Regions from separate parts of the Streptomyces sp. NPDC054849 genome, predicted to be linked through region 1. Evidence: predicted binding sites of a transcription regulator. Region 1 holds the regulator's gene; the other holds the start of a gene.

The links. Region 1 encodes HrcA, which represses chaperone genes, less so after heat shock. Its sites were predicted from a motif close to TTNGCACTCNGNNNNNCNGAGTGCNAA; they were not measured.
Region 2: groES (co-chaperone GroES) is a predicted target of HrcA. The motif match lies at 9,461-9,487, and genes of this name have one in related genera.

The regions. Positions count from the first base shown of each region.
Region 1 is NZ_JBSGZI010000078.1:1,205-16,079, reverse strand. Features, by position in the region: gene ACWGIF_RS27480 (PhoH family protein) at 1-382, opposite strand, end outside; gene ACWGIF_RS27475 (PfkB family carbohydrate kinase) at 536-1,630, opposite strand; gene ACWGIF_RS27470 (ribonuclease Z) at 1,796-2,701, opposite strand; gene ACWGIF_RS27465 (histidine triad nucleotide-binding protein) at 2,705-3,064, opposite strand; gene ACWGIF_RS27460 (16S rRNA (uracil(1498)-N(3))-methyltransferase) at 3,218-3,961, opposite strand; gene ACWGIF_RS27455 (nitronate monooxygenase) at 3,958-5,049, opposite strand; gene dnaJ (molecular chaperone DnaJ) at 5,207-6,346, opposite strand; gene hrcA (heat-inducible transcriptional repressor HrcA) at 6,347-7,363, opposite strand; gene ACWGIF_RS27440 (MBL fold metallo-hydrolase) at 7,510-8,235, shown strand; gene ACWGIF_RS27435 (DUF3097 domain-containing protein) at 8,264-9,064, shown strand; gene ACWGIF_RS27430 (ADP-ribosyltransferase) at 9,147-9,785, shown strand; gene hemW (radical SAM family heme chaperone HemW) at 9,825-11,057, opposite strand; gene ACWGIF_RS27420 (AMP-dependent synthetase/ligase) at 11,387-13,279, opposite strand; gene lepA (translation elongation factor 4) at 13,515-14,875, opposite strand, start outside.
Region 2 is NZ_JBSGZI010000156.1:1,464-12,840, reverse strand. Features, by position in the region: gene guaB (IMP dehydrogenase) at 1-1,317, opposite strand, end outside; gene ACWGIF_RS36525 (sigma-70 family RNA polymerase sigma factor) at 1,473-2,102, opposite strand; gene ACWGIF_RS36520 (response regulator transcription factor) at 2,462-3,073, opposite strand; gene ACWGIF_RS36515 (WhiB family transcriptional regulator) at 3,463-3,789, shown strand; gene ACWGIF_RS36510 (LysR family transcriptional regulator) at 3,906-4,805, opposite strand; gene ACWGIF_RS36505 (MOSC domain-containing protein) at 4,895-5,581, shown strand; gene ACWGIF_RS36500 (SDR family NAD(P)-dependent oxidoreductase) at 5,613-6,386, shown strand; gene ACWGIF_RS36495 (ester cyclase) at 6,483-7,193, shown strand; gene groL (chaperonin GroEL) at 7,265-8,896, opposite strand; gene groES (co-chaperone GroES) at 9,009-9,317, opposite strand; gene ACWGIF_RS36480 (FtsW/RodA/SpoVE family cell cycle protein) at 10,280-11,377, shown strand, end outside.

The DNA of each region.
Region 1 (14,875 bases):
TGCGGCCGCGGCTGGAGAGGATGTTCTGGGTGAGCACCTCGGCGGGAGTCTCCGCGGGTCCGTCGCCGTTCCCGTTGGCGCTCGCCTGGAGCATGGCGATCGAGCGTTCCACTGCGTCCTCCGTCATCGGCTGCCCGGTGCGGAGCACCAGCATCATCTCGTCGAACAGTCGCTGGATCAGGGCGACTTCCGCCGCTTCGCCGACCGCGCTGACCTGATTGCCCCGAACATGGATGTCCGTCTTCGGGAAGGCCTTCTCGATCACGCGCAACAGGGCGTCACCCGAGCCGAGCACCGTGACCATCGGGTGCGTGGCCGGAACGGTGAAGTGGGCTCGCGCCTGCCCCGGCGCAGGGATCTGGGCTGTGGGTGTCTGAGTCATGGGCCGGCACTGTGGCCTGCACATACCTCCCGCTGAGGGGCCTCGCCGATCGACGACCTCCGGAGTACCAAGCGTACGTCTCCGCCGCGGCTTCCCCGAGAGGTTTTACCGGCCGCCTGCGGACCCCCGCGTTCGGGCGCCGGCGACGTGTGACTACGCGGAGTGCCGGAAGCCGATCGTCGGTACGGCTCTGCGGCGGGCCGCCGGGCTCGACCCCGGCGGGATCAGGTCGTCCAGGAAGCCGTAGCGGCCGCGCAGGGTCTCCGGGGCGGCCCGCCACCAGTGGGCCACCTCGGGCCAGCCCGGGGCCGACAGGGAGCCGCCGAACTCCTGGACCGACAGGGCCGCAGTCAGCCCGGCGAAGGCCAGGCGGTCCGCGAGCGGCCAGCCCGCCAGGGTGCCGGTGACGAAGCCCGCCACGTACACGTCCCCCGCGCCCGTCGGGTCGAGCTCGTCCACCGTGATCCCCGGGACGTGCGCCGTCTCCCCGGTGCGCCCGTCGACCGCGTACGAGCCCTCCGCGCCCATCGTGACCACCGCGATCGGCACCCTCTCCGCCAGCGCCCTGGCCGCCGCCCTCGGACAGTCCGTCCGGGTGTACCGCATGGCCTCGCCCGCGTTCGGCAGGAAGGCCTCGCAGTGCTCCAGGTCGGCCAGGGCGCCCAGGTCCCACCGCCCGCTCTCGTCCCACCCCACGTCCGCGAAGATCTGCGAGCCGCGCCGGGCGGCCTCGCCGATCCACTGCTCGCCGCGGCCGGACCCCAGCGCGGCCACGGCCGCACGGGCCCTCGGCGGGCACTGCGGGAAGGGGCCGGGGCCCGCCGGCGGAGGGGCCTCGTGGCCGTGCGAGACCATGGTGCGCTCGCCCTCGTAGGCCATGGAGACCGTGACGGGGCTGTGCCAGCCGGGGATGGTCCGCGACATGGACAGATCGATGCCCTCGCCCTGTTCCAGGGCGTCCCAGCAGTACTCGCCGTAGTGGTCGTCCCCGAAGGCGGCGGCCAGCGAGGTGCGCAGGCCGAGCCGGGCCAGGGCGGTCGCCATGTTGGCGACGCCGCCGGGGCTGGAGCCCATGCCGCGCGCCCAGGACTCCGTGCCGCGCACCGGAGCCGAGTCGAGGCCGGTGAAGATGATGTCGAGGAAGACCGTTCCGGTCAGGAAGACGTCGCAGCCCGGTTCCTCGGGGTCGCGCACGGGACCGAGCGGGTCCACCGCTGCCGCGCGGCTGTCGAAGTCCCTACTGGTCACGGTGTACTCCCCGGTGTTCTCGAAGCGCCGTTTCACTGGAAAGCTGCCAGTTCTGCCCGCCGGGGCGAGAACCAAAACCCAGTGTGGCGCAGATCACCCACCCGTCCGGTCGCGCCGCGGTCGAGGCGCGACCGGACGGGGCCGGTCCCCGGCACCGCGCCCGGCTCAGCCCCGTTTGGGCAACGGCACCCGCACCAGGTCCGCGGCCACCGTCAGCTCCCCCTCGAAGCCCGCCGCACGCGCCTGGAGCTCGAACGCCGACGGGTCCGTGTAGCGCTGCGAGAAGTGCGTCAGCACGAGGTGGCGTACGCCCGCGTCCCGCGCCACCCGCGCCGCCTGGCCGGCGGTGAGGTGTCCGTGGTCGGTGGCCAGCCGTTCGTCCTCGTCGAGGAAGGTCGACTCGATCACCAGCATGTCGCAGCCCTCGGCGAGCGCGTCCACGCCCGGGCAGAGCCGGGTGTCCATGACGAACGCGAACCGCTGGCCGGGCCTGTGCTCGCTGACCTCGTCCAGGGTGACGCCGCCGAGCCGCCCCTCGCGCTGGATGCGGCCGACGTCGGGCCCCTTGATCCCGTGGCGTGCGAGCAGCTCCGGGACCATGCGGCGCCCGTCGGGCTCGGTGATCCGGTAGCCGAAGGATTCCACCGGGTGCGAGAGGCGCCGGGCCTCCAGGACGTACGAGGCCCCGCTCGCCAGCGGCCCGTCCTCGGTCACCGGTTCCTCGCGGAGCGGGACGGTCTCACGGTAGGCCGTGGCGTAGCGCAGCCGGTCGAAGAACTCCTGCCCCGAGGCCGGGTAGTGCGCGGTGACGGGGTGGGGGACCTGGTCGAGGTTGATCCGCTGGATCACCCCGGCGAGGCCGAGGCTGTGGTCACCGTGGAAGTGGGTGATGCAGATCCGGTTGATGTCGTGCGCGGCCACCCCGGCACGCAGCATCTGGCGCTGGGTGCCCTCGCCCGGGTCGAAGAGGATGCCCTCGCCGTCCCAGCGCAGCAGATAGCCGTTGTGGTTGCGGTGGCGGGTGGGTACCTGGCTGGCGGTACCCAGCACCACGAATTCTCGTATGGACACGTGCTATCCGGGGGGCCACTGGAGGCCGCGGCCGCCGAGGACGTGCGCGTGGGCGTGCCAGACGGTCTGGCCGGCGCCGGAGCCGGTGTTGAAGACGATCCGGTAGCCGTACTCGACGATCTTCTCGTCGGCGGCGACCTGCGCGGCCTCACGCAGTATGTCGGCGGCGACGGTCGGCTCGGCGGCGGCGAGGGAGGCCGCGTCGGGGTAGTGCACCTTGGGAATGACGAGCACGTGCGTGGGCGCCTGCGGGTTGATGTCCCGGAAGGCGACGGTGGTCTCGGTCTCCCGGACCACGGTCGCGGGGATGTGCCCCTCGACGATCTTGCAGAACAGGCAGTCGGCCTGCGGTTCCCCGGCCATAGCTGAGCCTCCCGTGACGTTGATCGGTCCGGGCATCGTATCCAGCCCGGCGCCGCCCCGGGGGGCGGCCGATCAACGGCGGCGGGTCAACGGGCGGCGGGTCGACGGCGGCCGGCACGGCCGGTCACGGCGGCCGATCACGGCGGCCGGCCGTCAAGCCCAGCGTCCGGTGCGGGCCAGGAGGACCGCCGTGGCCGCGGTACCCGCCGTGGAGGTGCGCAGGACGGACCGGCCCAGGCGGTAGGGCCGGGCCCCCGCCTCGGCGAAGACCGCCAGCTCCTCCGGGGATACGCCCCCCTCCGGGCCGACCACCAGCACGACGGAACCCGAGGCGGGCAGCTCGGCCGTGGCCAGCGCCCCGGAGGGGGTGTCGCGGTCCTCGTGGAGGACCATCGCCAGGTCGGCGCCGGCCAGCAGCGCCGCGACCTGCTTGGTGGACATGGCCTCGGCCACCTCCGGGAAGCGGACCCGGCGGGACTGCTTGCCCGCCTCCCGGGCCGTGGCCCGCCACTTGGCCAGCGACTTGGCCCCGCGGTCGCCGCGCCACTGCGTGATGCAGCGCGAGGCCTGCCAGGGCACGATGGCGTCCACGCCGGTCTCGGTCATGGTCTCGACGGCCAGCTCGCCGCGGTCACCCTTGGGGAGGGCCTGGACGACCGTGATGCGGACGGGCGGCTCAGGCTCCCGCCCCGCCGAGGACACCGCCACCACGAGCCGGTCCTTGCCCTCCGCCGCCTTGACGACCGCCTCCGCCCAGCCGCCCCGGCCGTCCGTCAGGACCACCGCCTCGCCCGGGTTCAGCCTCTTCACGGACACCGCGTGCCGGCCCTCCGGGCCGTCCAGGACGAACTCCGCTCCCGCGGGGACCTCTTCGACCACGAACACCGGGGCCGTCATGACGCACTCCTCATCTGCATTGCCTTCAACGTGCTCTGCGCCTCGGCCAGTTCGGCCGCCAGCACCTCCACCAGCTCCCCCGCCGGCAGCGCCCGGGCGAGACGGTGCCCCTGCCCCGCCCACAGGGCCATGCCCTGCGGGTCGCCGGCCGCGGCGGCCGCCTTGCGCAGTCCCGAGGTCAGGTGGTGGACCTGCGGGTAGGCGGCCGGGGCGTACGGTCCGTGCTCCCGCATGAAGCGGTTCACCAGCCCGCGTGCCGGCCGGCCGGAGAAGGCCCGGGTCAGCTCCGTCCGGACGAACAGCGGGTCCGTCAGCGCCTTCTTGTGCACCGGGTGCGCACCCGACTCCGGGCACGCCAGGAAGGCCGTCCCGAGCTGCGCCGCCTCCGCGCCCGCCGCCAGCAGCGCCGCGATCTGCGAGCCCCGCATGAGACCGCCCGCCGCGATGATCGGGAGCGCCACGGCCTCCCGTACCTGGGCCACCAGCGCGAGGAGCCCCACCGCCGCCGTGCCGTCGGCCTGGGGGTCGTCCCGATGGGTGCCCTGGTGGCCGCCGGCCTCGACGCCCTGGACGCAGACGGAGTCTGCGCCCGCCTGCTGGGCGGTCCGGGCCTCCTCGACGGAGGTCACCGTGACAACGGTGTACGTACCCGCCTTGCGCAGGGCCGCGAGGGCCGCGGAGGAGGGACAGCCGAACGTGAACGAGACGACCGGCACCGGGTCTTCCAGGAGGATGGCGAGCTTGGCGTCGTAGCCGTCGTCGCTGGTGCCGATGATGTCCTCCTCGGCGAGCGAGATCTCGTACCAGCTGGCCTCACCGGCGAGCTGCCCGCGGTACGCCTCCACGGCGGCCGGGTCGACGTAGCCGGTCTGCGGCATGAAGAGGTTGACCCCGAAGCGGCGACGGGTGAGCGCGCGCACCTGCTTGATCTCCTGGTACATCCCGTCGGCGGTCTTGTAGCCGCCGGCCAGGAAGCCCAGTCCGCCCGCCTCGCACACGGCCGCGGCGAGCGGCGGACAGGAGGCGCCGTCCGCCATGGGAGCCTGCACGATCGGGTACGGGGAGAGACCGTTCGGTGCGGAGGACATGGACTGCATCGTGCCACGTCCCAAGCGGGGGGCCGAATCATGGCATTCGCCTGGCATAGTCCGCTTCCCGGCCGGCCTGCGACCGCCGCCCGGCCCCATGCGACGAGCCCGGCCGGGGAATCCCCTGGCCGGGCTCGTGGCGGTGGTCGCCGTTCGGTCAGCGACCGTTGAACGCGTCCTTCAGGCGGCTGAACAGCCCCTGCTGACCCGGCGCGAACTGGCCCATCGGCCGCTCCTCGCCGCGCAGCTTCGCAAGCTGGCGCAGCAGGTCCTCCTGCTGGGCGTCCAGCTTGCCCGGGGTGGTGACCTCGACGTGCACGATCAGGTCGCCGCGCCCGCCACCGCGCAGGTGGGTGACGCCGCGCCCGTGCAGCGGGATCGCCTGGCCGGAGCCGGTGCCGGGCCGGATGTCGATCTCCTCCAGGCCGTCCAGCGTCTCCAGCGGGCACTTGGTGCCCAGGGCGGCCGCCGTCATCGGGATGGTCACCGTGCAGTGCAGGTCGTCCCCGCGCCGCTGGAAGGTCGGGTGCGCCAGCTCGTGGATCTCCACGTACAGGTCGCCGGCGGGGCCGCCGCCGGGGCCGACCTCGCCCTCGCCCGCGAGCTGGATCCGGGTGCCGTTCTCGACACCGGCGGGGATCTTGACCGTGAGGCTGCGGCGGGAGCGGACCCGGCCGTCGCCCGCGCACTCGGGGCACGGGGTCGGGACGACGGTGCCGAAGCCCTGGCACTGCGGGCAGGGGCGCGAAGTCATGACCTGGCCCAGGAAGGACCGGGTGACCTGCGAGACCTCACCGCGGCCGCGGCACATGTCACACGTCTGCGCCGAGGTGCCGGGAGCGGCGCCTTCGCCGGAGCAGGTGGTGCAGACGACGGCCGTGTCGACCTGGATGTCCTTGGTGGTCCCGAAGGCCGCCTCGTCCAGCTCCAGGTCCAGGCGGATCATGGCGTCCTGGCCGCGGCGGGTCCGCGAGCGCGGGCCGCGCTGCGAGGCCTGGCCGAAGAAGGCGTCCATGATGTCGGAGAAGTTGCCGAATCCGCCCGCGCCGAATCCGCCCGCGCCGCCGCCACCGCCCGAGGAGGAGAGCGGGTCGCCCCCGAGGTCGTAGACCTGCTTCTTCTGCGGGTCCGAGAGCACCTCGTAGGCCGCGTTGATCTCCTTGAAGCGCTCCTGCGTCTTCGGGTCCGGATTCACATCCGGGTGGAGTTCACGCGCGAGGCGACGGAAGGCCTTCTTGATCTCGTCCTGCGATGCGTCGCGGCGCACGCCGAGAACGGCGTAGTAGTCCGTGGCCACTTACGACTCCGCCAGGATCTGTCCGACGTAACGTGCCACTGCGCGTACCGCTCCCATCGTTCCGGGGTAATCCATGCGGGTCGGTCCGACCACGCCGAGCTTGGCGACGGTTTCGCCGCCCGAACCGTAACCGACCGAGACGACGGACGTGGAGTTCAGTCCCTCGTAGGCATTCTCATGCCCGATCCGTACGGCCATTCCCGACTCATTGGCCTCGCCCAGCAGCTTGAGGAGCACGACCTGCTCCTCCAGCGCTTCGAGCACCGGCCTGATCGTCAGGGGAAAATCGTGTCCGAAGCGGGTGAGATTGGCGGTACCGCCGATCATCAGCCGTTCTTCGGCTTCCTCGACCAGGGTTTCGAGGAGCGTCGAGAGCACCGTGGAGACGGTGCCGCGGTCCTCGGCCTCGAAGGATTCGGGCAGGTCCTGGACGAGCGGGGGGACATCGGTGAAGCGACGGCCGACGACCCGGCTGTTGAGCCGGGCCCGCAGGTCGGCGAGCGAGGTCTCGCCGAAGGGGCCCGGGCAGTCGATGAGCCGCTGCTCGACGCGTCCGGTGTCCGTGATCAGTACGAGCATCAGGCGCGCGGGGGCGAGCGAGAGCAGCTCCACGTGCCGGACGGTCGACCGGGTCAGGCTCGGGTACTGGACGACCGCGACCTGCCGGGTGAGCTGTGCGAGCAGGCGCACCGTACGGCCGACGACGTCGTCGAGGTCGACGGCGCCGTCGAGGAAGTTCTGGATGGCCCGGCGCTCGGGCGACGACAGCGGCTTGACCCCCGCCAGCTTGTCGACGAAGAGGCGGTAGCCCTTGTCGGTGGGGATCCGGCCGGCGCTGGTGTGGGGCTGGGCGATGTAGCCCTCCTCCTCCAGCACGGCCATGTCGTTGCGCACGGTGGCGGGCGAGACTCCGAGGCGGTGCCGCTCGGTGAGCGCCTTGGAGCCGACCGGCTCCTCCGTGCCGACGTAGTCCTGGACGATGGCGCGCAGCACTTCGAGTCTGCGTTCGCTGAGCATCGCGCACACCTCCAGCTGTGGTCCGTTGCCGTGTTCTGCCGTGTTCGTTGGCACTCTGGTCGTTCGAGTGCCAGACATCCCCCGCTCAGTGTACGGCCGGGTAGTAAGACCCTGGCAAGGGAGGCCCGCCAGGGTAGCGTCGCGGCATGGACGTGCGATGGGAAGAGGCGGGCTGGGAACGGCTGACCGGACGGGCCGGACGGCGGCGTCTTCCGGTGTGGGACTGCACGGTGGGACTGGTGGTCGGGGACGATTCGGTCCTCCTGATCGACCCCGGCTCGTGTGTGCGGGAGGGTGCGCGGGTACGGGCCGAGGCGGAGCGGCTGACGGGCCGGAGCGTGACCCATATCGCATTCACGCACGGCCATTTCGATCACGTCCTGGGCGGGGCGGCCTTCCCCGGGACCGAGGTGTTCGGTGCGGTCGGGCTGGACGCGCTGCTCGCCTCGGGCCGTGAGGAGCTGCGCCGGGACGCGGTGCGGCACGGACTGGCCGAGGCGGAGGCGGCCGAAGCGGTGGACCTGCTGGTGCTCCCCGGGCATGCGGTGTCGGGCGAGTGGACGCTGGAACTGGGCGGGGTGCAGGTGCTGCTGGCCAATGTGGGGCCCGGGCACACCGGCCACGACCTGGCCGTCTTCGTGCCGGGCGAGCGCGAGGTGGTGTTCTGCGGGGATCTGGTCGAGGAGTCGGGCGAGCCCTCGGCGGGCCCGGACGCGGTGCCCCGGCAGTGGCCCGCCGCCCTGGACCGGATGCTGGCGCTGGGCGGGGACGACGCACTGTACGTGCCAGGTCACGGAGCGGTGGTGCGGGCGGACTACGTCCGTGCGCAACGCGCCACACTGGCGGCTCTTTTCGGCGTGTCGGAGGCGTGACCCGCCCGGCTCTCCTACTGTCGGCCGGATGCGCGAGTACTCCCCCGACCTGACCCCGCAGTGGAAGCGACCCAAGGCCGTGCCGGAGGTGGCGGCGGAACCCGATCTGGTGGTCGAGGTGGCGGGTACGGACTTCTGCGGCGCGGTGGTGGCCTGCGAGGCGGGCACGGTGACCCTGGAGGACCGCTTCGGAAGGCGCCGGGTGTTCCCGATGGAGCCCCGGGGGTTCCTGCTGGAGGGCGCGGTGGTCACCCTGGTCCGCCCCGCCCGGGGGCCGTCGGCACCCGCCCGTACGGCGTCCGGGTCGATCGCCGTCCCGGGCGCCCGGGCGCGGGTGGCCCGGGCGGGCCGGATCTACGTCGAGGGCCGGCACGACGCGGAGCTGGTGGAGCGGGTCTGGGGCGACGACCTGCGGATCGAGGGCGTGGTGGTGGAGTACCTGGAGGGCATCGACGACCTCCCGGCCGTCGTGGCGGAGTTCTCCCCGGCCCCCGACGCTCGCCTGGGGATCCTGGTGGACCACCTGGTGCCGGGCTCGAAGGAGTCCCGTATCGCGGCGTCGGTGACCTCTCCGGACGTCCTGATCGCGGGCCACCCGTACGTGGACGTCTGGCAGGCCGTGAAGCCGTCCGCACTGGGCATCGCCGCATGGCCGGTGGTCCCCCGCGGCCAGGACTGGAAGACGGGCGTCTGCCGGGCCCTGGGCTGGCCGGAGAACACGGGCGCCGCCTGGCGGCACATCCTGTCCCGGGTGACCTCGTACAAGGACCTGGAGCCGACCCTGCTGGGCCGCGTCGAGGAGCTGATCGACTTCGTGACGGCCCCGTAGCGGCGTCATCCGTGCCGCGGACACGCTCACCTTCGGGTGACGGTGCGTAACCGGCCGGGCGGAGGACGCAAGGGTGGTCTTCATGATCACCTTTGCCCTGCGGCAGCGGGTCGTGCTCGTCGCGACCGTGCTCGCCGCCGCCCTTCTGCCGTCCGCGTCGGCGTCGGCCTCCGCGCCCGCCGCGCCGCACGCCGCCCACGCCGCTCACGCCGCTCCTGCGAACTCCTGCCCGCGCGTGGACGACCGCCTCTTCGCCGCCGCGGACCCGCGGGCGGACGTGGCCCGCATCACTCCGACGCCGGCCTGGCGCACCAACTGCAAGCAGCTCTACCGCGCGGACAGCCGCCCGCCGTCGGTCGTCTTCGCCGAGGGCTTCCAACCCAGGGCCACGGTCGACGGACAGTACGACATCGAGCAGTACGTCCTGGTCAACCAGCCGTCCCCGTACGTCTCGACGACCTACGACCACGACCTCTACAAGACGTGGTGGAAGAGCGGCTGGAACTACTACATCGACGCCCCGGGCGGCGTGGACGTCAACCAGACCATCGGTGACACCCACAAGTGGGCCTCGCAGGTCGAGGTCGCCTTCCCCGGCGGCATCGAGCGCTCCTTCATCGTCGCGGTCTGCCCGGTCGACAAGGCGACCAAGACCGAGATCATGAACGAGTGCCAGGACAACCCGTACTACCGGCCCTGGCGGGAGAACTTCCCGGGCTGACCCCCACCCGGCTCCGCACCCCCGCGCGGTGGTTCCGTGTCAGTCCACCAGGTCACGGACCACCGCGTCGGCCAGCAGCCGCCCCTTCAGGGTCAGCACGGCCCGCCCGGCGCCGTACGGCGCGGCCTCCAGGAGGCCGTCCTCCAGGGCCCTGCGGGAGGCGGCGAGCCCGGCCGGCGCGAGCAGCGACAGCGGGACGCCGTCGACCAGCCGAAGCTCCAGCAGGATGCGCTCCACCCGCCGGTCCTCCTGCGACAGGAGCTCCCGCCCGGCACCGGGCGAGCGACCCTGCGCGAGCGCGGCGGCGTACGCGCCGGGGTGCTTCACGTTCCACCAGCGCACCCCGCCCACGTGCGAGTGCGCGCCCGGGCCCGCGCCCCACCAGTCGGCGCCGCGCCAGTACAGCTCGTTGTGCAGGCAGCGCCCGGCCTCCGAGGTGGCCCAGTTCGAGACCTCGTACCAGGAGTAGCCGGCCTGCGCCATCACCGAGTCCGCGATCAGGTACCGGTCGGCGTGGACGTCGTCGTCCGTCATCGGGACCTCGCCCCGGCGGATCCGCCGCGCCAGCTGCGTGCCCTCCTCGACGATCAGCGCGTAGGCGCTGATGTGGTCAGGCCCGGCCCCCAGCGCCGCCGAGAGCGACGCCCGCCAGTCCTCGTCCGACTCCCCCGGGGTGCCGTAGATCAGGTCCAGGTTGACGTGGTCGAAGCCCGCCGCCCGCGCCTCCGCGACGCACGCCTCCGGGCGTCCGGGCGTGTGGGTGCGGTCGAGCACCTTCAGGACGTGCTGCTTCGCGCTCTGCATGCCGAAGGAGATCCGGTTGAAGCCGCCGGCGCGCAGCTCGGCCAGGTACTGCGGGCCGACCGACTCCGGATTGGCCTCCGTCGTGATCTCGGCGTCCTCGGCCAGGCCGAATTCGTCCCGGATCGCCGCGAGCATCCGCACGAGGTCCGCGGCGGGCAGCAGGGTCGGCGTGCCGCCGCCCACGAACACCGTGCGTACGGCCCTCGGGTCGTCGCCGAGCACCTTCCGGGCGAGGCGGACCTCGTCGATCAGGGTGTCGGCGTAGTTCTCCCGGGAGGCGAGCACACCGCCGGTGCCCCGCAGCTCGGTGGCCGTGTAGGTGTTGAAGTCGCAGTACCCGCAGCGCGTGGCGCAGTACGGGACGTGCAGGTAGAACCCGAGTGGCCGCTCCCCCGCCCCCTCCAGGGCATGCGACGGCAGCGAGCCGTCTTCGGGCATGGGTTCACCGTCGGGCAGTGCGGAAGGCATACCCCCATCATCCCGCACGATTCCCACCCCGCGGACGCCGATCGCACCGCCACCGTCCGAGACGCGGGGTCCGGGCCGCAGCCTCGGGAGACGGGCCCGCACTTCCAGTCCTGCCGGCATTTGAGGCACGGGGTCCGGGGGCGGAGCCCCGGGAGACGGGCCCGCACCCACAGCCCCGCCGGCGTTCGAGGCGCGGGGTCCGGGGCGGAGCCCCGGGAAGCGGCCCGCAGGGGAGTCCGGCCCGGCAGCCCACACCCCAAGCCCCGCCGGGGAGGGGCGGGGTGTGCGGGGCGGTCAGCCGCCCCGCCCCGCCGAGCCCGCGGCATGCGCTACGCCTCGCGCGACCCCTCGTACATCTCCTCGATCAGGTGCTTGAACTCACGCTCGACCACCGGCCGCTTCAGCTTCAGGCTCGGCGTCAGGTCGCCGTGCTCGACGTCCAGGTCGCGGGGCAGCAGCCGGAACTTCTTGACCGTCTGCCAGCGCTGGAGGCCCTCGTTCAGCGTCTGGACGTACGTCTCGATCAGGCGGGTGGTCTCCGGCGCCGCCAGGACCTCCCCGTACGTCTTCCCCTCCAGCCCGTTGTCGGCCGCCCAGCCGAGGATCGACGGCTCGTCGAGGGCGATCAGGGCCGAGCAGAAGTTACGGTCGGCGCCGTGCACGACGATGGTCGACACGTACGGGCAGATCGCCTTGAACTGCCCCTCGATCTCCGCCGGGGCGACGTACTTTCCGCCCGAGGTCTTGATCAGGTCCTTCTTGCGGTCGGTGATGCGCAGGTAGCCGTCGGCCGAGAGCTCGCCGATGTCGCCCGTGTGCAGCCAGCCGTCGGACTCCAGGACCTCGGCGGTCTTCTCCGGCTGCCCGTGGTAGCCCTGCATGATGCCGGGACCGCGCAGCAGGACCTCGCCGTCGTCCGCGATGCGCACCTCGGTGCCGGGGAGCGGCTTGCCGACCGTGCCGGTGCGGTAGGCCTCGCCCGGGTTGACGAAGGAGGCCGCGCTGGACTCGGTCAGGCCGTAGCCCTCCAGGATGTGGATGCCCGCGCCGGAGAAGAAGTAGCCGATGTCGGGGGCCAGGGCGGAGGCGCCGGAGACGGCGGCCCGCAGGTTCCCGCCGAAGGCGTCGCGGAGCTTGGAGAAGACGAGCGCGTCGGCGATCTTGTGCTTGGTGGTGAGGCCGAAGGGGGCACTCGCGCGGCCGGTGCGCCTGAAGTTGTCCTGCGTGACCTTGGCGTACTCGCGGGCGACGCCGACCGACCACTGGAAGATCTTGTACTTGGCACCGCCGGCGACGCGGGCCTTGGCGGCCACGCCGTTGTAGACCTTCTCGAAAATGCGCGGAACGGCGGCCATGTACGTCGGCTGCACGATCGGCAGGTTCTCGATGATCTTGTCGATCCGGCCGTCGACCGCGGTCACGTGTCCCGCCTCGATCTGCCCGGACGTCAGCACCTTGCCGAAGACGTGGGCCAGCGGCAGCCACAGGTACTGGACGTCCTCCTTGCCGATCAGACCGGTGGCGACCATGGCCTTCGCCAGGTACGACCAGTTGTCGTGCAGCAGCCGGACACCCTTGGGGCGGCCGGTCGTACCGGAGGTGTAGATGAGGGTGGCGAGCTGGTCGGAGGTGATCGCCGCGATCCGCTCCTTCACCGCCTCGGGGTGCTTGGCGAGGTACTCCTTGCCGAGCGCCTCCAGATCGGCGAGCGAGAGCACCCAGCCCTCGGGGTCGCCCTCGGCGGCGACCGCGTCGGCGGCCTCCAGGACCACGACGTGGGCGAGCTTCGGCAGGTCCGCGCGACGCTCGCGCGCCTTCGCCAGCTGCTTCGCGTCCTCGGCGATGAGCACCCGGCTCTCGGAGTCCGCGAGGATGAACGCCGACTCGTCGGCGTTGGTGCTGGGGTAGACGGTGGTGACCGCGCCGCCGGCGCACATCACGCCGAGGTCGGAGAGGATCCACTCGACCCGGGTGTTGGAGGCGAGCGCGACGCGGTCCTCGGTCTGGAGGCCGAGGCTGATCAGCCCGCCGGCGATGGCGAAGACGCGCTCGGCCGCCTGGCCCCAGCTGAGCGACTTCCAGTCGTCGGCGGCGTCCTGGCCGCCGGACGAGGGCACCGGGAACCGGTAGGCCTCGTCGTTCGGCGTCGCTGCGACGCGCTCAAGGAAGAGCACCGCCACGCTGGGCGGGCGGTTCTCGAGATAGGTCTGTGTGTCGCTCACGACATCCTCCGGACCGAACCACGCGTCTGCGCGTGGGCGTGGGGCGCATGGGGGCGCTTGGGACTGGCGGGTTTACAGCCGTTGACTCTTTAAACTGGCGAGTAACCGTCGAGCAGTGATCAGACTAGAGGCCCTCCGGCGTGCGCGTAAGAGCTCGCAAGCGGCCGGTTCATAACGAAACAGGCCCCCGCGCGTGTGCGCGGGGGCCTGTTCGCGTCGGGTGACGGCGGGGCTGCTACTTCTTCTTGCCGCCGGACTCGTCACTGGAGAGGACGGCGATGAAGGCCTCCTGCGGGACCTCCACGGACCCGACCATCTTCATCCGCTTCTTGCCTTCCTTCTGCTTCTCCAGCAGCTTCCGCTTACGGGAGATGTCACCGCCGTAGCACTTCGCGAGGACGTCCTTGCGGATGGCGCGGATGGTCTCGCGGGCGATGACGCGGGAGCCGACGGCCGCCTGGATCGGGATCTCGAAGGCCTGCCGCGGGATGAGCTCGCGCAGCTTGGCTACGAGGCGCACGCCGTAGGCGTAGGCGGCGTCCTTGTGCGTGACGGCCGAGAAGGCGTCGACCTTGTCGCCGTGCAGCAGGATGTCGACCTTGACCAGGCTGCCGGCCTGCTCGCCCGTGGGCTCGTAGTCCAGGGAGGCGTAACCGCGCGTCTTGGACTTCAGCTGGTCGAAGAAGTCGAAGACGATCTCCGCGAGCGGGAGGGTGTAGCGGATCTCGACGCGGTCCTCGGAGAGGTAGTCCATCCCGAGGAGGGTGCCGCGACGCTGCTGACACAGCTCCATGATCGCGCCGATGAACTCGGAGGGCGCGAGCAGGGTGGCCCGGACGACCGGCTCGAACACGTCCGAGATCTTGCCCTCGGGGAACTCGCTCGGGTTGGTGACGGAGACTTCCTTGCCGTCCTCCATGACGACCCGGTAGACCACGTTCGGCGCGGTGGCGATCAGGTCGAGGCCGAACTCGCGCTCCAGGCGCTCGCGGACCACGTCCAGGTGGAGCAGGCCGAGGAAGCCGACGCGGAAGCCGAAGCCGAGCGCCGCCGAGGTCTCCGGCTCGTACACGAGCGCGGCGTCGTTGAGCTGGAGCTTGTCGAGGGCCTCACGCAGGTCCGGGTAGTCCGAGCCGTCGAGCGGGTACAGACCCGAGAAGACCATCGGACGCGGGTCCTTGTAGCCGCCGAGGGCCTCGGTCGCGCCGTTGTGCAGGCTGGTGATGGTGTCACCGACCTTGGACTGACGGACGTCCTTCACGCCGGTGATGATGTAGCCCACCTCGCCGACGCCGATGCCGTCGGCCGGGGTCATCTCCGGGGAGGAGACGCCGATCTCCAGCAGCTCGTGGGTGGCGCCGGTGGACATCATCCGGATGCGCTCGCGCTTGTTGAGCTGGCCGTCGACGACACGGACGTAGGTCACGACACCGCGGTACGAGTCGTAGACCGAGTCGAAGATCATGGCGCGGGCCGGGGCGTCCTTGGGGCCGACCGGGGCCGGGACCGTGGCGACGATCTTGTCGAGCAGCGCGTCCACGCCGAGACCGGTCTTCGCCGAGACGCGCAGGACGTCCTCGGGCTGGCAGCCGACCA
Region 2 (11,377 bases), on a different contig from region 1:
GGAGAGCGGGCCGCGGTACGGGACCTGGCCCTCGATGCCCTCGGGGATGAGCTTGTCGTCGCCGCCCACGCCCTCCTGGAAGTAGCGGTCCTTGGAGAAGGAGCGCTGGTCGCCGCGGGACTGCATCGCGCCGAGCGAGCCCATGCCTCGGTAGGACTTGAACTGCTTGCCGTTGATGAAGAGCAGCTCGCCAGGGGACTCCTCGCAGCCCGCGAGCAGCGAGCCGAGCATCACCGTGTCGGCGCCCGCGACCAGGGCCTTCGCGATGTCGCCGGAGTACTGCAGGCCGCCGTCGCCGATGACCGGGACGCCGGCCGCCTTCGCGGCGAGCGAGGCCTCGTAGATCGCGGTGACCTGCGGGACGCCGATGCCGGCGACGACGCGGGTGGTGCAGATGGAGCCGGGTCCGACGCCGACCTTGATGCCGTCGCAGCCGGCGTCGATCAGCGCCTGGGCGCCGTCGCGGGTGGCGACGTTGCCGCCGATGACGTCGACGGTGGAGTTCGACTTGATCTTGGCGACCATGTCGCCGACCAGGCGGGAGTGGCCGTGGGCGGTGTCGACGACGATGAAGTCGGCACCCGCCTCGATCAGGGCCTGGGCGCGCTCGTACGCGTCACCGGCGACGCCGACGGCCGCGCCGACGAGGAGCCGGCCGCCCTTGTCCTTGGCGGCGTTCGGGTACTGCTCGGCCTTGACGAAGTCCTTGACCGTGATGAGGCCCTTGAGGATGCCCGCGTCGTCGACCAGCGGAAGCTTCTCGATCTTGTGGCGGCGCAGCAGCTCCATGGCGTCCACGCCGGAGATGCCGACCTTGCCGGTGACCAGCGGCATCGGCGTCATGACCTCGCGCACCTGGCGGCTGCGGTCCGACTCGAAGGCCATGTCGCGGTTGGTGACGATGCCGAGGAGCTTGCCGGCGGCGTCGGTGACCGGGACACCGGAGATGCGGAACTTCGCGCAGAGCTGGTCGGCCTCGCCCAGCGTCGCGTCCGGGTGCACCGTGATCGGGTCGGTGACCATGCCGGACTCGGAGCGCTTGACCAGGTCGACCTGGTTGGCCTGGTCGGCGATGGAGAGGTTGCGGTGCAGCACGCCCACGCCGCCCTGACGGGCCATGGCGATGGCCATGCGGGCCTCGGTGACCTTGTCCATGGCGGCGGACAGCAGGGGAACGTTCACGCGGACGTTCCGCGAGATCAGGGAGGAGGTGTCGATCGCATCAGGCGACATGTCCGACGCGCCCGGCAGCAGCAGCACGTCGTCGTAGGTCAGTCCGAGCGTGGCGAATTTGTCGGGCACTCCGTCGGCGGTCATGACACCTTCCCAAATGGTCTTGCTCAGCGCGGATGTCCATGCTAACGGGATCCCGACGCGTCTCATTCCACGACCAAGGTCAAGCAGAAGTTTCGTCGTTTCCTACGACTGCGACGACGGTGCAGACCCCTGCGGCTGCCGCAGATCCGGCGGCCTTACTGCTCGGCGAGCGCCCGCAGCCGGCTGAGCGCCCGGTGCTGCGCGACGCGCACCGCTCCGGGGGACATGCCGAGCATCTGCCCGGTCTCCTCCGCGGTCAGCCCGACGGCCACCCGCAGGACGAGGAGCTCGCGCTGGTTCTCCGGAAGATTGGCCAGCAGCTTCTTGGCCCAGGCGGCGTCGCTGCTGAGCAGCGCCCGCTCCTCGGGGCCCAGCGAGTCGTCGGGCCGCTCCGGCATCTCGTCGGACGGGACCGCCGTGCTGCCCGGGTGCCTCATGGCGGCCCGCTGCAGGTCGGCGACCTTGTGCGCCGCGATGGCGAAGACGAAGGCCTCGAAGGGGCGCCCGGTGTCCCGGTAGCGCGGCAGCGCCATCAGGACGGCGACGCAGACCTCCTGCGCCAGATCCTCCACGAAGTGTCGAGCGTCACCCGGAAGTCGCGACAGCCGGGTGCGGCAGTAGCGGATCGCGAGGGGGTGCACGAAGGCGAGCAGGTCGTGCGTGGCCTGTTCGTCGCCCTCCACCGCCCGGCGTACGAGCGCGCTGACACCCCCGGCACTGCCGCCTTTGGCGGCGCCGGTGGGGCCTGTGGCCGCGGGTGACCCCAGGGCCTCGTCGTCGCGCATCAATCCATGGTGCCTTGACGCCGGAGCATCCGCGGCACCGCGGCCCTTGTTGTGCATCGAAGCGTTATGAGCGGGTGCGCCGGAACTCATCATCTGCGCCCTCCCCTCCCGCTCGGCCGAATAGTCCCCGAGAGACTCCACACCCTCAAGGATGCGGCATCGCGCACGAAGCGAGACGTCCCCCGGATTGTGCCCCGCCAACCCCCGGGTGCGCACCGGGTACGGCGGGACAGGGCTGACCCGACGACGAGAAGGTGACGAGGGCGGCGCGCCGCCCCGTCCGCCGGTGGCGGACGGGACCGCTCTCGATGATCAGCGGTCTGCGGCGGGCCGGGCCGGGCCCGGCCACGACCCGGAGGTCAGCGGACCAGACCCCAGCGGAAGCCGAGGGCCACGGCGTGCGCCCGGTCGGAGGCGCCGAGCTTCTTGAACAGCCTGCGGGCGTGCGTCTTGACCGTGTCCTCGGAGAGGAAGAGCTCGCGCCCGATCTCCGCATTGGACCGGCCGTGGCTCATGCCCTCCAGCACCTGGATCTCGCGCGCGGTGAGCGTGGGCGCGGCGCCCATCTCCGCCGAGCGGAGCCGGCGCGGGGCCAGTCGCCAGGTCGGGTCGGCGAGGGCCTGGGTGACCGTGGCCCGCAGTTCGGCGCGCGAGGCGTCCTTGTGCAGATAGCCCCGGGCGCCGGCGGCGACCGCGAGGGCCACGCCGTCCAGGTCTTCGGCGACCGTCAGCATGATGATGCGGGCACCGGGGTCGGCCGAGAGCAGCCGGCGGACCGTCTCCACACCGCCGAGCCCGGGCATCCGTACATCCATCAGAATCAGGTCGGAGCGGTCGGCACCCCAGCGGCGGAGGACTTCCTCGCCGTTGGCAGCCGTCGTCACACGCTCGACGCCGGGCACGGTGGCAACCGCGCGACGGAGCGCCTCTCGGGCAAGCGGGGAGTCGTCGCAGACGAGGACGGATGTCATGACCGCCCTCCGCAGCTGCTGATGCGCGTCACCTTGAGCCTCCAGGCTGGTACGTATCGTCACCTGTGCGGTCGATGCCCCCGGACACCTGTCCGAGAACTTATTGGTTCAACCGCCTTCGCACTCTCAACGATGGTCACTCGAAAGAGTTACGGGTCGGACGGACACCTTCGGCACTCTACGTGAGGAAGCGAACACGGCGTCGGCGCCACAAGCCACCTGTCCTCCATCTGGAGCTATGCCCTATTTGGCGGCTTTCCTTCCGTTTGGCACGTGTCTGAGGCTAGATTCCCAATGAGTCATATTTACATCTACTCCGACAGTAGGTGTGGAGACCCTTGGAGACATGGACCGTATCCGCCTCAGTACCGGCACCAAGAGGACTACCCATGGCAGATTTCTCCCGCCTCCCCGGACCTAACGCCGACCTCTGGGACTGGCAGCTGCTCGCTGCCTGCCGCGGGGTCGACAGCTCCCTCTTCTTCCACCCGGAAGGCGAGCGGGGCGCGGCCAGGAGCGCGCGCGAGGCCTCGGCTAAAGAGGTCTGCATGAGATGCCCGGTGCGCGCGGAATGCGCCGCGCACGCACTCGCCGTCCGTGAGCCCTACGGGGTGTGGGGCGGCCTCACCGAGGACGAGCGCGAGGAACTGATGGGCCGCGCCCGGCATCGTCTGATCCCCGCGTCGAGTGCGATCGGACCGATCGCGCCGCACTGAGAGCCGACGAAGCGTCCGAAGGAACGTTTCTTCGAATCATCTGCCCGCCCGGGCGTGTCGCCGCCCGGCCCGCAATTCACGCGTTCGGCCGTACGCACCCTGGCGCGTGCGTACGGTCAGCGCGCGGCGGCCCGCTCCAGCTCGGCCATGGTCGCGGCCACGGCGGGCACCCGGGCCAGGTCGGGCAGGGTCAGCGCGACGATCTCCCGCTCCACGGCCGGTTCCACGGCCACCATGCTGACGCCCTTGGCCCGTACGGACTCCACCGCGAGCTCCGGCAGCACCGCGACGCCCAGCCCCGCGCCGACCAGGCCGACCACCGCCGGATAGTCGTCGGTGGCGAAGTCGATGCGCGGCGTGAAGCCCGCGCCCTCGCACACCTCCACGAGATGGCGGCGGCAGCGCGGGCAGCCCGCGATCCAGGGCTCGTCGGCCAGCTCCGCCATGCCCACGCGCTCCGCCCCCGCCAGCCGGTGCCCCTCCGGGACCAGACCGACGAGCCGGTCGGTCAGCAGCGGCCTCACCACGAGGTCCTCCCACTCCGCGGCGGAGCCGGCCGCCCCGCCGTAACGGAAGGCCAGCGCCAGGTCGCAGTCGCCCTCCCGCAGCATCTCCACCGAGCGCGGCGGCTCGGCCTCGACCAGCGAGATGCGGGTCCCGGGGTGCTCGGCGCGCATCGCCGCGAGCGCGGTCGGCACCAGCGTGGAGCTGCCGCTGGGGAAGGACACGAGCCGGACCCGGCCCGCGCGCAGCCCCGCGATGGCCGCGACCTCCTCCTCGGCCGCGGTCAGCCCGGCCAGGATCCCCGCAGCGTGCCGGACCAGCGCCTCGCCCGCCTGCGTCAGCCGCATCTCGCGGCCGGTGCGGATGAGCAGCGGCGTGCCGGCCGACTGCTCCAGCGCCTTCATCTGCTGGGAGACGGCGGGCTGGGTGCAGCCGAGCTCGCGCGCGGCGGCGGAGAAGGACCCGGTCCCGGCGACGGCGCGCAGAACCCGGAGATGACGTGCCTCGATCACCCTTCGAGCATAAGGCCTGCTTTGACTGCCAGGTGAAATGGCCGGTGACGCTTTGGGTTCGCTCGGCTAGCGTGTCCCCCATGGGCTCCATGCATCTGATCTCCGTGAACGTCGGCCGCGCCACGGCCGTCGACTACACCGACGCCGACAGCGGGCTGACCGGCATCGGCAAGCGACCCGTCCCCGGCCCGGTCCGGGTCTCCGCACCCGGCCCCAGGGACACCGGCCTCGGCAGCGGCCTGGAGGGCGACGCCATCGGCAACCGGCGTTACCACGGCGGCGACCACCAGGCCGTGTACGCGTACGCCCGCGAGGACCTGGACCTGTGGGAGCGCGAGCTGGGCCGCGAGCTGCCCGGCGGGATCTTCGGCGAGAACTTCACCACCTCCGGCATCGACCTGAACACCGCACGGCTCGGCGACCGCTGGCGGGTCGGCGCGGACCTCCTCCTCGAAGTGGCCTCGGCCCGCATACCGTGCCGGACCTTTCAGGGGGTCCTGGGCGAGAGCGGCTGGGTCAAGCGGTTCACCCGGGAGGCTCGGCCGGGCGCGTACCTGAGGGTGATCGAGGAGGGCTCGGTCTCACCCGGCGACCCGGTCGAGATCGTCCACCGCCCCGACCACGACGTGACGGTGCAGCTCTGGTTCCGCGCCTTCACCACCGAGCGCACCCTCCTGCCGCGCACCCTGGCGGCGGGCGCGGCGATGGAGCCGGAGGCCCACGAGCGGGTGCGCCAGTACGTGGAGAAGTACGCAACCGGGGACGGGGCGAAGTAGCGCCGTCATCGCGGGAAGCTAGGTTGCGCCTATGACGACTGCGTTGATTACGGGATCCACGGCGGGCATCGGCGCCGCCTTCGCCCGGCGGCTCGCCGCCCAGGGGCACAACCTGGTGCTGGTGGCGCGCGACACCAAGCGGCTCGGCGAGCAGGCCACCGAACTGCACGACCTGCACGGCATCGAGGCCGAGGTGCTGGCCGCCGACCTCGCCACCGAGGAGGGCATCGCGTCGGTCGAGCGGCGCCTCGGCGACCGTACGCACCCGGTCGACCTGCTGGTCAACAACGCGGGCTTCGGCAACAAGGGGCGCTACCTCGAGGTCTCCATGGCCGACGAGCTGACCATGCTGAAGGTGCACATCGAGGCGGTCCTGCGGCTGACCTCGGCCGCCACGGAGTCGATGCGCTCGCGCGGCCGCGGCGGCGTGATCAACGTGGCCTCGGTGGCCGCGTTCGTACCCCGCGGCACGTACGGGGCGAGCAAGGCCTGGGTCGTGCAGTTCACCCAGGGTGCGGCGCGGGACCTGTCGGGGTCCGGCGTGCGGCTGATGGCCCTGTGTCCAGGCTTCGTCCGGACGGAGTTCCACCAGCGCGCCGGCATGGGCACGGACAACATCCCCGGCTGGATGTGGCTGGACGCCGACAAGCTGGTGACCGCGGCTCTGGCCGACCTGGCACGGGGCAGGACGGTGTCGGTCCCGGACCCGCGGTACAAGGCGCTGATGGGCGTGGTGAAGCTGACGCCACGCGGGCTGTTGGGCGGCGTGTCCTCGCGTACGGGCCGCAAGTACGGCCCGCAATAGCCCCGGAGGGCCGCCCGGACGGGCCGACTACAAGCGGCCAACTGTATGAAATCTCCCTAAACTGGACCTGTCCTATCCAGCGCGGGAGGCGACGCGATGACATTCGTACAAGTGATCGATTATGAGACCAGGCGGTTCGACGAGATGAACGCGCTCATCGACCGCTGGGCGGAGCAGAGCAGCGGCAGGCGCACCGCCACGCACACGATGATCGGCCAGGACCGCGAGGCTCGGAACCACTACGTGGACATGGTGGAATTCGCCTCCTACGAGGAGGCGATGAAGAACTCTCACCTCCCCGAAACGGACCGGATGTTCCAGGAGATGGTGGCCCTCTGTGAGGGAATGCCGAAGTTCATGAACCTCGACGTGGTCCGCGACGAGCACCTCAACAAGCAGCTCGCCGAGCGGGTGTTCCGGGAAGCGGCCATGGACGGCAACATGAGCGTTTTCGACGAGTGCTTCGCGACGAACTACATCGACCACGACGCCAGCAAGGAGGAGCCCACCGTCATCGGACGCGACGCCATGCGGTCGGACATGGAGACCTGGCGCGCCGCCTTCGACATCACCTTCGAGCCGATGGCCCAGCTCGCCGAGGGCGACATGGTCACGACGGTGTGGAACTGGCGCGGAACCCACAAGGGCCCGTTCATGGGAGTCGAACCCACCGGGGAGACGTACGAGATGTCCGGGAGCACGACCTTCCGGTGCCAGGACGGAGAGATCGTCGAGGGCTGGTGGCACTACAACCCCGCGGTCCTGCAACGGCAGATGGGCGGATCTGGTTCTCCGTACGGATCCTGAGGGCCGAACCACGGGAAAGGCCCCGTTCCGCAGCTGCGGAACGGGGCCTTTCCCGGGCGTGGTGCGTGCGATCAGTGGCTGTGGCCGTGACCGCCGTGGCCGTGACCGGCGTCGCCCTCGTCGTCCGCCGGCTTCTCGACGACCAGGGTCTCGGTCGTGAGCAGCAGGGAGGCGATGGAAGCGGCGTTCTCCAGCGCGGAACGGGTGACCTTCACCGGGTCGATGACGCCGGCCTTGACCAGGTCGCCGTACTCGCCGGTGGCGGCGTTGAAGCCCTGGCCCTTGTCGAGCTCGGCGACCTTCGAGGTGATGACGTACCCCTCGAGACCGGCGTTCTCGGCGATCCAGCGCAGCGGCTCGACGGCGGCGCGGCGCACGACCGCGACACCGGTGGCCTCGTCGCCCGACAGGCCGAGGTTGCCCTCGAGGACCTTGACGGCGTGGACGAGCGCGGAGCCACCGCCGGAGACGATGCCCTCCTCGACCGCGGCGCGGGTCGCCGAGATGGCGTCCTCGAGACGGTGCTTCTTCTCCTTGAGCTCCACCTCGGTGGCGGCGCCGACCTTGATGACGCAGACGCCGCCGGCGAGCTTCGCCAGGCGCTCCTGCAGCTTCTCGCGGTCCCAGTCCGAGTCGGTGGACTCGATCTCGGCCTTGATCTGGTTGACGCGACCGACGACTTCCTCGTGGCTGCCGCCACCGTCGACGATGGTCGTGTCGTCCTTGGAGATGGTGACGCGGCGGGCGGAGCCCAGTACGTCCAGACCGGCCTGGTCGAGCTTGAGGCCGACCTCCTCGGCGATGACGGTGGCACCGGTGAGGGTGGCCATGTCCTGGAGCATCGCCTTGCGACGGTCACCGAAGCCGGGGGCCTTGACGGCGACCGCGTTGAAGGTGCCGCGGATCTTGTTGACGACGAGGGTGGAGAGCGCCTCGCCCTCGACGTCCTCGGCGATGATCAGCAGCGGGCGGGAGCCGCCGGCCTGGATGACCTTCTCCAGCAGGGGCAGGAGGTCCTGGATCGAGGAGATCTTGCCCTGGTTGATCAGGATGTACGGGTCGTCGAGGACGGCCTCCATACGCTCCTGGTCGGAGACCATGTACGGGGAGAGGTAGCCCTTGTCGAAGGCCATGCCCTCGGTGAACTCCAGCTCCAGGCCGAAGGTGTTGGACTCCTCGACGGTGATGACACCGTCCTTGCCGACCTTGTCCATCGCCTCGGCGATGAGCTCGCCGACCTGCTGGTCCTGCGCGGAGAGCGCAGCCACGGCGGCGATGTCGGACTTGTCCTCGATCGGGCGGGCGGTCGCGAGGAGCTCCTCGGACACGGCCTTGACCGCGGCGTCGATGCCCTTCTTCAGGGCGGCCGGGGAGGCACCCGCGGCGACGTTGCGCAGACCCTCGCGGACCAGCGCCTGGGCCAGCACGGTGGCGGTGGTGGTGCCGTCACCCGCGATGTCGTTGGTCTTGGTCGCCACCTCCTTCACGAGCTGCGCGCCCAGGTTCTCGTACGGGTCGTCCAGCTCGACCTCGCGGGCGATGGTGACACCGTCGTTGGTGATGGTGGGGGCGCCGAACTTCTTGTCGATGACGACGTTGCGGCCCTTGGGGCCGATCGTCACCTTGACCGTGTCGGCAAGCTTGTTGACGCCGCGCTCGAGGGCGCGACGGGCGTCCTCGTCGAACTTCAGGATCTTCGCCATGGCAGCGGTTCAGCCCTCTCGAAAACTCGGGTTTAACGAGCTGCGCCCCTCGCCGCCCGGCAATCAGCGGGGTGACCAGGGGCGCAGCTCAAAGCAGTACTGATGAAGAGAATTACTTCTCGACGATCGCGAGCACGTCGCGAGCCGAGAGGACGAGGTACTCCTCGCCGCTGTACTTCACTTCGGTGCCGCCGTACTTGCTGTAGAGCACGATGTCGCCGACGGTGACGTCCAGCGGGAGACGCTGGCCGTCCTCGAAGCGACCCGGGCCAACCGCGAGGACGACGCCCTCCTGGGGCTTCTCCTTCGCGGTGTCCGGGATGACCAGGCCGGAGGCCGTGGTCTGCTCGGCGTCGAGCGGCTGGACCACAATGCGGTCCTCAAGCGGCTTGATGGCAACCTTGGAGCTGGCGGTCGTCACGATCCGACCTCCCCCTTCGGAGATCCGGGGTTAACTGTCTGAGGTGGCGACCAGGTCGATCCGTCGTCGCGGGTGCCGGATCTGCCTGTCGCTGTGTTGGCACTCACCAGGGGCGAGTGCCAGGTGCGAGACTATTCCGGCGATTAGCACTCGGTCAAGCGGAGTGCCAATTCCCGACCCCCGGGCGTTGCGCGGACCGGACTCCGAGCCCCCCAAAACCGGGGCGTTCGGCGCTTCGAGATCAGCACCATCCCGATCATGACCAGGACAAACTCCGGCGTGCGCCGACACCACGCCGTCCCCGCGACCGTCGGCCTCGCGTTCGACATGCGGATGTTTTCGGCCGCCGTACCGTGACCGGTTTCCCAGCTGACGGGGGTGGAGGGCGCCTTCCATCCGGAGCGGTGCACCCGGGAGGAGTCCCCGGACGCAGCGCCGGTGGCGGCATGCCGAGGATCTTCACCGCCCCTGACGGATCGTTCACGATCCCGCAGATCGAGCCGGCGGCCGGTTCGACACGCCGCCGGCCGGGCCGGCGGCGTCCCGCACCGGCGGGGGGCGGCGGTGGGACGGGACGCCGGAAGCCGGCGCCTCGCCTGTTCGATCTACGGCAGTTCGTGACGCAGGCGGAGAACCTGTCCGGCGACAGTTCAGCTCATGCCCCTTCCCGTCGAGGGCTGCGGAAGGAACCATGGGGAGGACGTCAACGTCGTAGATGATATGAAGATAAAGCGCCTCATTACCGAGCAGATCGGACCCAAGGCCGCCACGACCCCGGACCCACCGGGCGCCGCGTCCGCACCTCCGGCGCCACGTGAGGCGTGGCGTGGGGCGTGGCGTGGGGCGTGGCGTGGGGCGTGGCGTGAGACTTCGCGTAAGGCTGCATCTCCGCCGCCCTCCCCGCCCTCCCCGTTCTCCCCGCCGTCCACTCGGTCCGCCCCCAAGGAGGGTGGCGGCATCCCGTGCGTGGACTGAAACCCCTGACGTCGGCGGGCGCCCGCCGACGGACCGAGGCGCTGCTCCTGGTCTTCGTCGTCGTCATCGCCGTCTTCGGCCACGCCGCCGCGGGCCTCGCCATGAACGACCGGCTGCCGCCCAACCTCGCCGGCTTCGCCGTCAGCATGACCCTGCTGTCCCTGGTGGGGCACTTGGGCGTGCGCCGCTTCGCGGCCTACGCGGATCCGCTGGTCTTCCCGCTCGCCATGCTGCTGACCGGGCTGGGGCTGGTCCTGATCCACCGGCTCGACCAGGGGTACATCGAGAGGTACAACTCGGACGCGAACGCTCCGGGTCAGCTGATGTGGACGGTTGTCGGCGTCGCCGCCTGCCTCGCGGTGGTGGCCTTGCTGCGCGACCACCGGCTGCTGCAGCGGTTCATCTACATCACGATGGCCGTCGCCCTGGTGCTGCTGATCGCGCCGGCCTTCTTCGGCGCGGACACCTACGGCGCCAAGCGGTGGATCATCCTCTTCGGCTTCTCCCTGCAGCCCGGCGAGTTCGTGAAGATCATGATCGCGATCTTCTTCGCCGGCTACCTGGTCATCCACCGCGACTCGCTGGCACTGACGGGCCGGAAGTTCCTCGGCATGCGGCTGCCCCCGATGCGCCAGCTCGGACCCATCATCACGGTGTGGATCGTCTCGATGCTGGTACTGGTCTTCGAACGCGACCTCGGCACCTCGCTGATCTTCTTCGGGGTCTTCGTGGTGATGCTGTACGTCGCCACCGAGCGCACCAGCTGGATCATCTGCGGCCTGCTCATGGCCTCGGCGGGCGCCTTCGTGGTCGGCTCGACGGAGCCGCACGTCAAGGCGCGCGTGGCGGCCTGGCTGGACCCGCTCTCCGTCTACCTGCCGAACCCACCCCCGGGCGTCACCTCGGACCAGTCGGCGCAGGCCCTGTTCAGCTTCGGCACGGGCGGCATCTCCGGGACCGGCCTCGGCATGGGACACCCGGAGCTGATCAAGTTCGCGGGGCGCAGCGACTTCATCCTCACGACGGTGGGCGAGGAGCTCGGCCTCGCGGGGGTCATGGCCGTACTGATCCTCTACGCCCTCCTC